Regions from separate parts of the Hahella sp. KA22 genome, predicted to be linked through region 1. Evidence: riboswitches for the same ligand, from Rfam matches in the RefSeq annotation. Region 1 holds a riboswitch; the other holds the start of a gene.

Region 1 (5,355 bases):
TTGCGATGATAACGCGCCAGGGCGGCGGTGACGGTGGTTTTACCCTGGCCGGAAGCCATGGCGGAAATAAACAGAGTGGGACAACGGGCCTGCATCAGTGCGCTTTCTCCATCAATCTTCACTCATAGCTAATATTCGATTCCTGCTTGCGCCTTCACGCCCAGACGGAACGCATGCTTTTCATCCTGCACCTGACTGATGGTGTCGGCGATGTCCTGCAACTCCGTCGCCATGGTGCGCCCGGTGATCATCACGTTTTGATGCTGTGGGCGGTTTTGAAGCGCCTTTACCAAGGGCTCCACCGGCAGATAGCCGTACTTGACCATGTAGCTCAATTCGTCGAACAGTAGAAAATCATAGCTGCCGTCCGTCAGCAGTTGCTCCGCCAAGGCCCAGGCCTGACGGGCGGCGGCGATGTCCTGCTCGCGATCCTGGGTTTCCCAGGTGAAGCCGTGGCCCATGACGTGAAAGTCCACACGGGGATGATCTTTGAAAAACAGAAATTCGCCGGTGGCGTCTCTGCCTTTGATAAATTGAATCACCGCGCAACGGTGGCCGTGACCGAGGGAGCGCGCCATGGTGCCGAAGGCGGAACTGCTTTTGCCTTTGCCATTGCCCTTGAGCAGGATAAGCACGCCGCGCTCTTCCTGGGCTTGCGCAATGCGCTCGTCAATGATGCGCTTCTTGTTGGCCATGCGACGGCGGTGTTTTTCGTTTTCGTCCAGCATCATTCGTATCTCCGAGGCGTTAGTGTTCCAGGGCGGCGCGCACAGCGGCCAGCGGGGCGTAGGCGGCTCCGAGGCGTTGCGCCAGTTGTCGGCAGCGATTGAGTTTGACGGCGGCCTGCTCGGTATCCACCACCCACAGGGGCGAATCCCAAGTCAGGTCGTCCAGCGGATCGCGGCTGCGCCCGTCAGTCAGCAGCAACGTACGGCAGGTCAGATGCGGGTTGGCGCGGGTCTGTCGCGCCAGTAGCTGACGCGCATGCAGCAGCGCCTGTCGCAGCGGCGTACCGCCGCCAGCGGGAAGTTCATTGAGCAGGGCGGTGATATCTTTGGGGGCGCGTCGGCAGGGGATGATCCACTCCGTGCGCTGCGCGCCAAACGCCAGTACGGCCAGTTTCTCCCGCGCCAGGTAGGCTTGCCGCGCCAGTCCCAGAATCACCCCTTTCGCCTGCGCCAGCGCGCGTTGGCTCAGAGTGGAGGCGGAGGTGTCCAGCAAGACGCAGTTCAGTGTGTCGCGACCCTGGCGACGGGGCTGATAACGTATTTCGCGCAACCCGTCGCCCCGGTTGTCGGGATGGACGAGCGTGGCGAACCAGTCCGGACGTGAGGACGGCGCCTGCCGGTTGAGTTGCGCGCGACCCGGGGCGGCGCCTTGTCGTTGTTCCGCGCCGCTGCGCTGTGTGTCGCGACGAGAGGACGGAGAACCTGGCGTTGGGATCTCGGGCAGTTGTGGCGTCACCGGCTTGTCCGCCGCCATCAGTTGCGGCGGCATGCCCCCCCAGTCACCGGAGGTTCCAGAGGACGAAGACGACGATCCCCCAGAGCCGCCTGTATTCCCGCCGCCTTGTGAGGGGGGCGAACCGCCAGAAGACGGCGGCGTATCCTGGTGATTGGCGCGATGGCTAAGCGCGAACGACCGGGTCGCCGCCACGTCTTCCACGCTGACCTCGTCGCGTCCGCTCCAGGCGGCATGGGCGATGGCGGCGCGGCGCCAGCAAATATCCGCGCGCACGCCTTCTACGCCAGCGGCGAGGCATTGGCTGGCGATATCCCGTTGTATATCTGAAGGGCAGAGAACCTGTGACAGGCGCCCGCGGGCGGCGGCGATGCGGGTTTGCAGATCTTGCTGAGCGTCGCGCCATTGCGCCAGATAGGCCTCGCGGTCCTGTTCGAAGGCCAGACGTCGCTCCACGATAGCCATGCGCTGTTCAACGTCGTAGGTTTCATCCAGAGTGACGGCGAGACCGAAACGGTCCTGTAACTGCGGTCGCAGTTCGCCTTCATCCGGGTTCATGGTGCCGATCAGAATAAACTGCGCCGGATGGCTGTGACTGAGGCCGTCCCGTTCGACAAAGTTCACGCCCGAGGCCGCCGTATCAAGCAGGGCGTCCACCAAGGGGTCGGGCAGCAGATTGACTTCATCGATATAAAGCACGCCGCCGTGAGCTTTGGCCAACAGGCCGGGATTAAACTGCACGCGTCGCTCGCCCATGGCCTGTTGCAGGTCAATGCTGCCGATCAGGCGTTCTTCAGACGCGCCCAGGGGCAGGGTGACGAACTTGTCCGCCGCCTCCGGCAATAAATCCGCCAGTCCCCGCGCCAGCGTCGACTTGGCGGAGCCGCGCGGACCGCTGATCAATACGCCCCCCAGATGAGGATTGATGGCGGCGAGCAATAACGCAGTTTTTAGCGGTTGCTGGCCGACAACCGCGGCGAATGGGTAGGCGGCGAGAGCTGGCGGGGCGGCGACGTCCATTGACTCAGCGCGCCTGCCGCGCGACGTCCTGGCTGCTCCAACGGCGCAGGAACCAGGCGCAGGCCAGTCCGACGATCACCCAGAACAGCGCGTTGGTCAGGGTGGCGGCGGTGATGAATTGATGATGCAGCATCTGTAGCGCCTGCAGAGCCTGTGGGTTGGCGGCGGCGAACTCCGGCGCATTGGCGTGCGGCGCGCCGACCAAATGCGGAATAATCAGCAGAGGCAGTCCGCCCAGCTTTTTCCATGCCGGTGCGAACGCCAGCAAGGCGAAACCGATCGCAGTAACCAGGGCGGTGGCGATCCACCACAACTGGCGATTTTCCAGTGCGGCGGCCTGCATGCCGGGAATCTCCGGCGGCAGTCCCAGGGCGGGAGCGACAAAGAAAACGCCATAGCCCGCCAGTCCCCATAATAATCCCGCGCCCCAGCCTGCGCCGCCTTTGCCGCTGAGTCTGGCGGCGGTCATACAGGCCAGCATGAGCGCACTGAAGCCGATTCCGGCGAGCACGTTGGCAAGCAGGGTGTACAGGGTGCGCTCCAGACCGTCCTCTGGCGCCCAGGCGTCTTCGCCATGGTGATGGCCGCCAGATTCCGCCGCGCCGTGATCGTGCTCATGGGAGTGATGGGCGCCCGTCGCCGCGTGCTGGTGCTCCGCCACGGCAACGGGCTCTGGCGCTTCATCGCCTTCGTAGGTTTCCGCCTCCAGAATAATGCTGGTGACCTGGGAGTGTTGTACGGCGCTCAACAGCCCGCCAGCCAACAGGCCAACCAGCAGCGACGCCAGGATAATACGCTGAATCAACATGTCTCTTCCTCATGCAATGCGGTGTGACGTCGCTATGCGCGCAAGCGCCGCACAAGAGGTGCGGCGTCAAGTTAGACAGGCGAACGTCTGGCCCTGGCAGGGCCTCAGAATTCAGTAACTGTTAGTGACAGGGGAAAGCAAACGCGTGCCGGGTGTCGTGAGCGGCGTTGTGAGCCGCATCCATGGACAGAAAGCCCACTGCGAACAGAATCAGTCCGCCGAAGCACATGGCGCCGATAAGTTGTAGCGCTGCGTTATTGGAAGCCAGCAATGGAAGAGAGAGATTTTTAGTTTGCATGATCTGCGCACCTACCCGTACGAACTGCAGTGGATAAAGCAAGGCCGGTCTCCGGGCTTACGAAAGGTCGAAGCATTTTCGACACAACATTTGCGCCTTCCCATGTCAAAACTGACGACACAGTGGCGTTGGCAAATTACTTTCGATTACCGTTGCGGGGGCAGCACTGGATTAGCATATTGCGCACCAGATTTCCCGATTATCTCGTGGTCGAGCACCTTGGTCAGCGGGATATGCTATTGGCTGAACCCAGGGGAAGTCAACAAGTTAGCGGGTTGCATTGAGCGCGGACCATGGTGAGAATAGGCCGCCTCATCATGAGCCTGGCGCATACTGACCAATGGATACATTGCTGATTCTTGTCCTCGCCCTGACTTTCGACGCCCTGTTGGGAGAACCGCGCCGGCTGCATCCTTTGGTTGGTTTCGGGCGTTACGCCGGTTGGGTGGAGGGAGCGATTCGCATCGCCGACTTCTCTTCCTCAGCAACCCGCGCGCTTGGCGCGGCGGCGGTGACTGCCGCGATTCTGCCCTGGGCGGCGCTCGCCTGGCTGGCGAACGCGTGGAGTGAGTCTTCCACCTGGGGACACATTATCTTTTCCGCCTTCGTGCTTTATCTCGCCATCGGTTGGCGCAGTCTGCTGGAGCATGTGCGTCAGGTCGCCGCGCCATTACGCAGGCATGACGCGGAGGCGGCGCGGCGCAGTCTATCCATGATCGTCAGTCGCGACACCGCCGAACTGGGGGAGGAGGAGATCGCCTCCGCCGCCACGGAATCCGCTCTTGAAAACGGCAACGACGCCATCTTCGCCGCCATCTTCTGGTTTCTGCTCGCCGGCGTTCCCGGCGTGGTGTTGTATCGCCTCAGCAATACCCTGGATGCAATGTGGGGCTATAAGAGCCCGCGTTATTTAAGTTTTGGCTGGGCGGCGGCGCGACTTGACGATGTGCTCAACTGGATTCCCGCCCGTCTGACCGCCTTCAGTTACGCCTGCTGCGGGGCCATGGACAGCGCCCTGCGATGCTGGCGCGCTCAGGGCGCGCAATGGAAAAGTCCCAATGCAGGGCCGGTCATGGCGGCGGGCGCGGGCGCGCTGCGGGTGCGGCTCGGCGGCGCGGCGACCTATCACGGCAGTCTGCAGCATCGGCCTTCACTGGGCTGCGGCGACGCCGCCACGGCGCAATCCATTGAGCGCGCCTGTGGACTGATCAATCGCTCTCTGGCGTTGTGGACGGCGACAGTGGCTTTGGGAGTGGGCGTGCTATGGCTGTGGGGAGCGGGTTGAATGAACGGGAGCGACTTTGATAACGGGGCCGGACACGTGGACCTTCAGGATGATGAGCCGGCTCCCGTCCATGGCGGCGATCTGGATAAATACAGCCGCCTGTATGGCGTTGCCGCCGCTGACTGGCTGGATTTATCCACCGGCGTCAGCCCTTTTCCATACCCGCTGACCAGCATTCCGGCAGAGGTGTTTCGACGTCTGCCTTATGCCGACCCGGCGTTGCAACAGGCCGCCAGCGTTTATTACGGGACGGATTCCCTGCTGGCGATTCCCGGCACGCAATGGGCGATTCAACATCTGCCCGCCTGCTGCGCCCCAGGTGTGGCGGCGCTGCCGGACGTCGGCTATCGCGAACATGAGCATCACTGGCGTCGTCAAGGCTTCAAAATTATTCATTACCCTGCAGGAGATCTGGCGGGAGCGGCGGCGCGTCTGGCGCAGACAGAAAACTTGCGCGCCCTGGTGGCGATTAATCCGAATAAC
Region 2 (5,355 bases), 410 kb from region 1:
ACAGCAGGAATCGCCACCGCCAGAGGATCGTCCCAGTCCGACAAGGTCGCAGTCTGCTTCATCAGTTCGGTATTCATGGTCATAGCTCCTGGTTGTTATCGTCGCTTACTGACAGGCTTCGCAGTCCGGATCGAGAATCGAACAGAACTTCGGTTGCGGTTCCTGATTCTCAGTGTCGTCAACATCAGGTTTGGCGTTGTCGCTCTGGGACGCGCCGGAAGAAATTTTCTCCATTTGCGTGGCGCCGAGAGAGCGCAGGTAATAAGTCGTTTTCAGGCCGCGGGACCAGGCCAGTTTGTACAGGTTGTCCAGTTTTTTACCGGAAGGCTCCGCCATGTACAGGTTAAGGCTCTGCCCCTGATCAATCCATTTCTGGCGACGGGAGGCCGCTTCCACCAACCAGCGAGGATCGATCTCAAACGCGGTCAGGAACAACTGCTTCACGTCTTCTGGAATGCGATCGATCTGCGCAACGGAGCCATCAAAGTACTTGAGATCGTTGACCATAACGGAATCCCATAGATCCCGCGCCTTCAACTCCTGCACCAGCCAGGGGTTGATCACGGTGAACTCGCCGGACAGGTTGGATTTGACGAACAGGTTCTGATACGTCGGTTCAATGGACTGGGATACGCCGACAATGTTGGAAATCGTCGCCGTAGGCGCGATCGCCATGACATTGGAGTTACGCATGCCCTGCTTTTTCACCAGCTCGCGCACTGGCGTCCAGTCCAGACTGTGACCACGATCCAGCGTGCAGTATTCCGCGCCGCGCTCCTGCTCCAGACGATCCAGAGAATCGATAGGCAGAACGCCCTGATCCCACAGGGAACCTTCGTAGGTTTCATAGCGTCCGCGCTCTTTCGCCAGATTAGAAGAAGCAGTGATCGCAAAATAGCTGATCAGCTCCATGGACTGATCGGCGAAGCGCACTGCTTCGACGCTGCTATACGGCAGGCCAAGCTTGTACAGCGCATCCTGGAAGCCCATCAGGCCCATGCCCACAGGACGGTGACGCAGGTTGGCGTTACGCGCCTGGGGAACCGCGTAATAGTTGATGTCAATGACGTTATCCAGCATGCGCACTGCGGTATACACGGTGTTGCGCAGACGATCATGATCGATTTCGCCATTGCGAATGTGGTTGACCAGGTTGACCGAGCCCAGGTTACACACCGCAATTTCGTCCTGACTGGTGTTCAGCGTGATCTCCGTACACAGGTTCGAGGAGTGCACCACGCCAACGTGTTGCTGCGGCGAACGCAGGTTACAGGGGTCTTTGAAGGTCACCCAGGGATGGCCTGTTTCGAACAACATGGAGAGCATCTTGCGCCACAGATTCTGCGCAGGCACTTTCTTGAACAGGGTGATGGCGCCGCTTTCCACGAGGGATTCGTAGTGGGTATAGCGCGCTTCAAAAGCGGAGCCGTACAAATCGTGCAGATCCGGCGCATCGCTGGGTGAGAACAGCGTCCACTCCTTGTCCTCGAACACCCTCTTCATGAACAGGTCAGGAATCCAGTTGGCGGAGTTCATGTCATGGGTGCGGCGGCGTTCATCGCCAGTGTTTTTGCGCAGTTCCAGGAACTCTTCGATATCCAGGTGCCAGGACTCCAGATAAGCACACACGGCGCCTTTACGTTTGCCGCCCTGATTCACTGCCACGGCCGTGTCGTTCACAACCTTCAGGAACGGCACCACGCCCTGGGATTTACCATTAGTGCCTTTGATGTGGGAGCCCAGAGAGCGCACCGGCGTCCAGTCATTGCCCAGACCGCCCGCCCATTTGGACAGCAGCGCATTGTCCTTGATCGCGCCGTAAATACCCTCCAGGTCATCCGGCACAGTGGTCAGATAGCAGGATGACAATTGCGGACGGTTGGTGCCGGCATTGAACAGCGTCGGCGTGGAGCACATGTAATCAAAAGAGGACAACAAGTTGTAGAACTCAATCGCACGAGCGTTAGGGTCGTCTTCCTGCACCGACAGCCCCATGGCGACGCGCATGAAAAACGCCTGCGGCAATTCCAGGCGGGTCTCGCGCCAGTGAATGAAGTAACGATCGTAAAGGGTCTGTAGCCCCAAGTAGGTGAATTGACGATCACGCTCAGGCTTAAGCGCGGCGCCCAGTCGTTCCAGATCGAATTCCAGCAGACTTGGCGACAGCAATTCATGCTCCACGCAGCGTTCGATAATGGCGCGGAACGCAGACGGATACAGTTCCGCCATTTCAGTTTCCGTGGCGGACGCAGCGATATTCAGATAGCTCAGCGACTCTTCACGCAAACCGTCCAATAACAAACGGGCGCACACATAGGAATAGTTAGGTTCTTCTTCGATCAGAGGACGCGCCGCCATGACCAGCGCGGCGTTGACGTCTTTATGCTTAACGCCGTTGTACAGGTTCTTCAGTGCGCCCTGCAGCACTTTTTCCTCGCTGACGCCGTCCAGATCCGCACAGGCATCGCTGATCACTGTACGTAGACGTCCCATATTCAAAGGCGCTTCTGAGCCGTCAGTGAATTTCACATTGATATCGGGATGCGTCTCCCCTGCCTGTTCGCTTGGCGCAGGCGCGCGCTGACGGGCATGCTCTTCACGATACAGTACATAAGCGCGGGCCACTTTGTGGAAGCCGCCGCGCATCAGGCCTAACTCCACCAGATCCTGAATTTCTTCAATATGCACCGAACCGCCTTCCGGGCTGCGGCGGCGCAGGCGAGCCACGATATCTTTAACCAGTTTTTCTACGGAATCCCGCACACGGGGCGAACCGGACGCGGATTGTCCTTCCACCGCCAAAAACGCCTTGGTCACCGCCATGGCGATTTTTCGGTCGTCAAACGGCGCAGCCTGACCGGTGCGTTTGATCACCTGCAGCAGGGCGTTATGAGTGCGTGATTCGGATGAAACAGATGGGGAACTGGAGGCGCGCGCCTCACTGGGGGACGAAAAACTGCCGGTCATGGAATTGTCCTCTATCGCGTGTTCTGGCCGAACCTCCACGATTAGGGACATAAAGCGACGCGCAGACAGGACAAAAATCGCCTCGCACAAAGCGGCGCTTTATCATTACCCTGAGTCGCGAAGGCATGAATAACTTCAGCATGGCAGGTCTTCGGACTCGGGGGCGTTTACACGTTTTTGCGAACCTACGGCGACCGCTTCCCATCCACTTTCAGGACAGTGCGTGGGCGTTTCCGCCCGCGTCGCTTTCGTTCCCCCACACCGCTGCGCGTCAGTACCGGACTCTCACCGGATTCCCTCTTAGCACAACCTTTGAACAGGCGTGAACCATAGCTGAGGCACAATATATTGTTTTGAATACTAAAAGTAAATACTAGATGTAGAGGCAACGCCATACAGCAAAACCGTGGGCGTATGGGTTGAAATCAGGCCAGAATGACGGCGAATAAGAACTTTTTCAGTAGCGCCTGGACGCCTAATCCTATGAGTGTAAGAATAAAAATCTCTGAATAAGCATCCGCTTTGGTAATCAGCTTTAATGCAACCAGATAGAATCCAATCGCGAGAAGCAAACCAGGCAGCCCATAGACAAAGAGTCCAATCAAAGCCGCCGCAAGAACGATCAAGAATGCCTCAATAAACGCCAGCGAGACTTTCAGCAGCTTAGCCGCAGCGAACAGGCAAGCACTCTCGATCAGAACGCCAACGATTAGATTCAAATCCATGAGATTTCCCAAAAGGCGGCCATTCTATACAGTAAGCCGTCGCCGTCAATACAGCTAAACCACACTGACATCCCTAACGGCGACATTCACATATCCACGATTTTCATGGCGGTCGAGCAGCCGAAGTTTGCCAAACCTCATTGTCACCCCAAAAAATAAGCGGGTAATTACCTGAATTAAAAGCAGTTCAGGATACAAATCAGCTAAACTGCTAATAATTTTCTTCTTCGCATTAAGGACTGGATTTGCCTGAACGACGCCGCTTTTTCAAAGAAAAACTGACGCCTTATTTTGCGCCCCCCATGTGGTTGCACTGTCTTTTGTATGTGTTAACGCTGGGCGCGTACGAGCTGTTCTGGCATTACATGAATTGGCGCAAGTATCGGCTTATATCGGGAGATCCTATCTGGCCGCCGCTGCGCGGGCTGTTCTTTTACTTTTTTATTCCTGCTCTGGTTGGTAATCTCGCGCGCAGCTCCTCCTTGGCGGGCCGCTCAGATCCTTCGCTTGGCCCATGGACCAGCGCGCTCTATATTGCAGCAGTGATAACAGCCTCTACGCTCGCGGAGGCATTGCATCCTCTGTTTATTCTGTCCGCCTTTCCTTTTCTGACCTATTTGAACTGGCGGGCAAGATGGGTCAACCAGCAGTTCATAACAGCTTCGGCTCAGTCGGATGCAAGCGTCTCCGTAATCGTCGCCGGCTCGCCGCTGCAATCTGGCCACGACGTCCTCGTTTTCAGACCGTCTTTCCAGACTGTTAAAAGCTTTCGTTGGCTGGAGATTTTTACCTGTATCGCCGTGATTTGCATCGCTTTGACTTTCGCATTGGACGCCGGACGCCAGACCATTATTAAAGCTCGTCTAACCGAGGCCTTTAGTTTATTGGGAGGGGTCAGAGTAGACATGGCGGAAAAATACGCTTTCTCCGGCGTCTGGCCGGAGCGAGACAAACTGTATGCTTTGAGCGAGGTTGAGGCGGTTTATTTCCAGCCTGTTGAACTTGATGCTAGCGGAGCCTTGCACTTTACATTTTCTCCGCTCGCTGAAGAAACGCCTGGAACCATCAGCTTTCGATCCGTCGTCAGTAATCCTGATGGCGCATTGCGCACCCTGGGTTGGACATGCGCGTCAGCCCACTCGGGTCCACGCAAAGTCTACGGCGACGACAAAAGCTCGCTGCCTCCGGAGCAACTCCCCTATATCTGTAGAGGTTAAACCGTGATCCTTATTTCATCACCAAACTCAAATCTAAGCCAACTGTTGCGGCACTTGAACCATCAGGTTCAACAAGGGCTTTCTCTAGAACAGGCGCTGGCCCGACTGGAGCCTCTCCTGCCGGCTCACGCACAGCCCCAGGTTGAGCAACTGAAAAAAGTATTGCAGGGTGACGTCAGCCTACAAGCGACGCCTTATCAGGACAGTCCCTTCTACGACATAAGTCGACTCGCCGCCATCGTGCGCGCCAGAGGCGGCTCGCTACCCGGCTTTCTGGAACGCTATATCACCCACTCTCACGCTATGGAAATATCCTGGCGTGGCGTTTGGGACGGACTGCAAAGTCTGCTTGGCTACGTCTTCGTCCTGTTAATGATCGCCATCTTTATTTTCAGCGTCCTGCTCATCAAGGTATTGCCGGGATTTCAGGTATTTTACAGTGAAAT

The links. A riboswitch is a leader RNA that binds a small molecule or an ion and turns the genes downstream of it on or off. The one in region 1 is predicted to bind cobalamin.
Region 2: another riboswitch for cobalamin. It lies ahead of EUZ85_RS01825 (ribonucleoside-diphosphate reductase subunit alpha); the one in region 1 lies ahead of EUZ85_RS30950 (CbtB domain-containing protein).

Annotation. Positions count from the first base shown of each region.
Region 1 is NZ_CP035490.1:6,950,448-6,955,802, reverse strand. Features, by position in the region: gene EUZ85_RS30970 (cobyrinate a,c-diamide synthase) at 1-95, opposite strand, end outside; gene cobO (cob(I)yrinic acid a,c-diamide adenosyltransferase) at 129-728, opposite strand; gene EUZ85_RS30960 (ATP-binding protein) at 748-2,481, opposite strand; gene EUZ85_RS30955 (CbtA family protein) at 2,486-3,289, opposite strand; gene EUZ85_RS30950 (CbtB domain-containing protein) at 3,411-3,587, opposite strand; cobalamin riboswitch at 3,612-3,824, opposite strand; gene cbiB (adenosylcobinamide-phosphate synthase CbiB) at 3,928-4,872, shown strand; gene cobD (threonine-phosphate decarboxylase CobD) at 4,873-5,355, shown strand, end outside.
Region 2 is NZ_CP035490.1:396,510-401,864, forward strand. Features, by position in the region: gene EUZ85_RS01820 (ribonucleotide-diphosphate reductase subunit beta) at 1-77, opposite strand, end outside; gene EUZ85_RS01825 (ribonucleoside-diphosphate reductase subunit alpha) at 106-2,967, opposite strand; cobalamin riboswitch at 3,092-3,314, opposite strand; gene EUZ85_RS01830 (hypothetical protein) at 3,393-3,692, opposite strand; gene EUZ85_RS01835 (pilin) at 3,938-4,909, shown strand; gene EUZ85_RS01840 (type II secretion system F family protein) at 4,913-5,355, shown strand, end outside.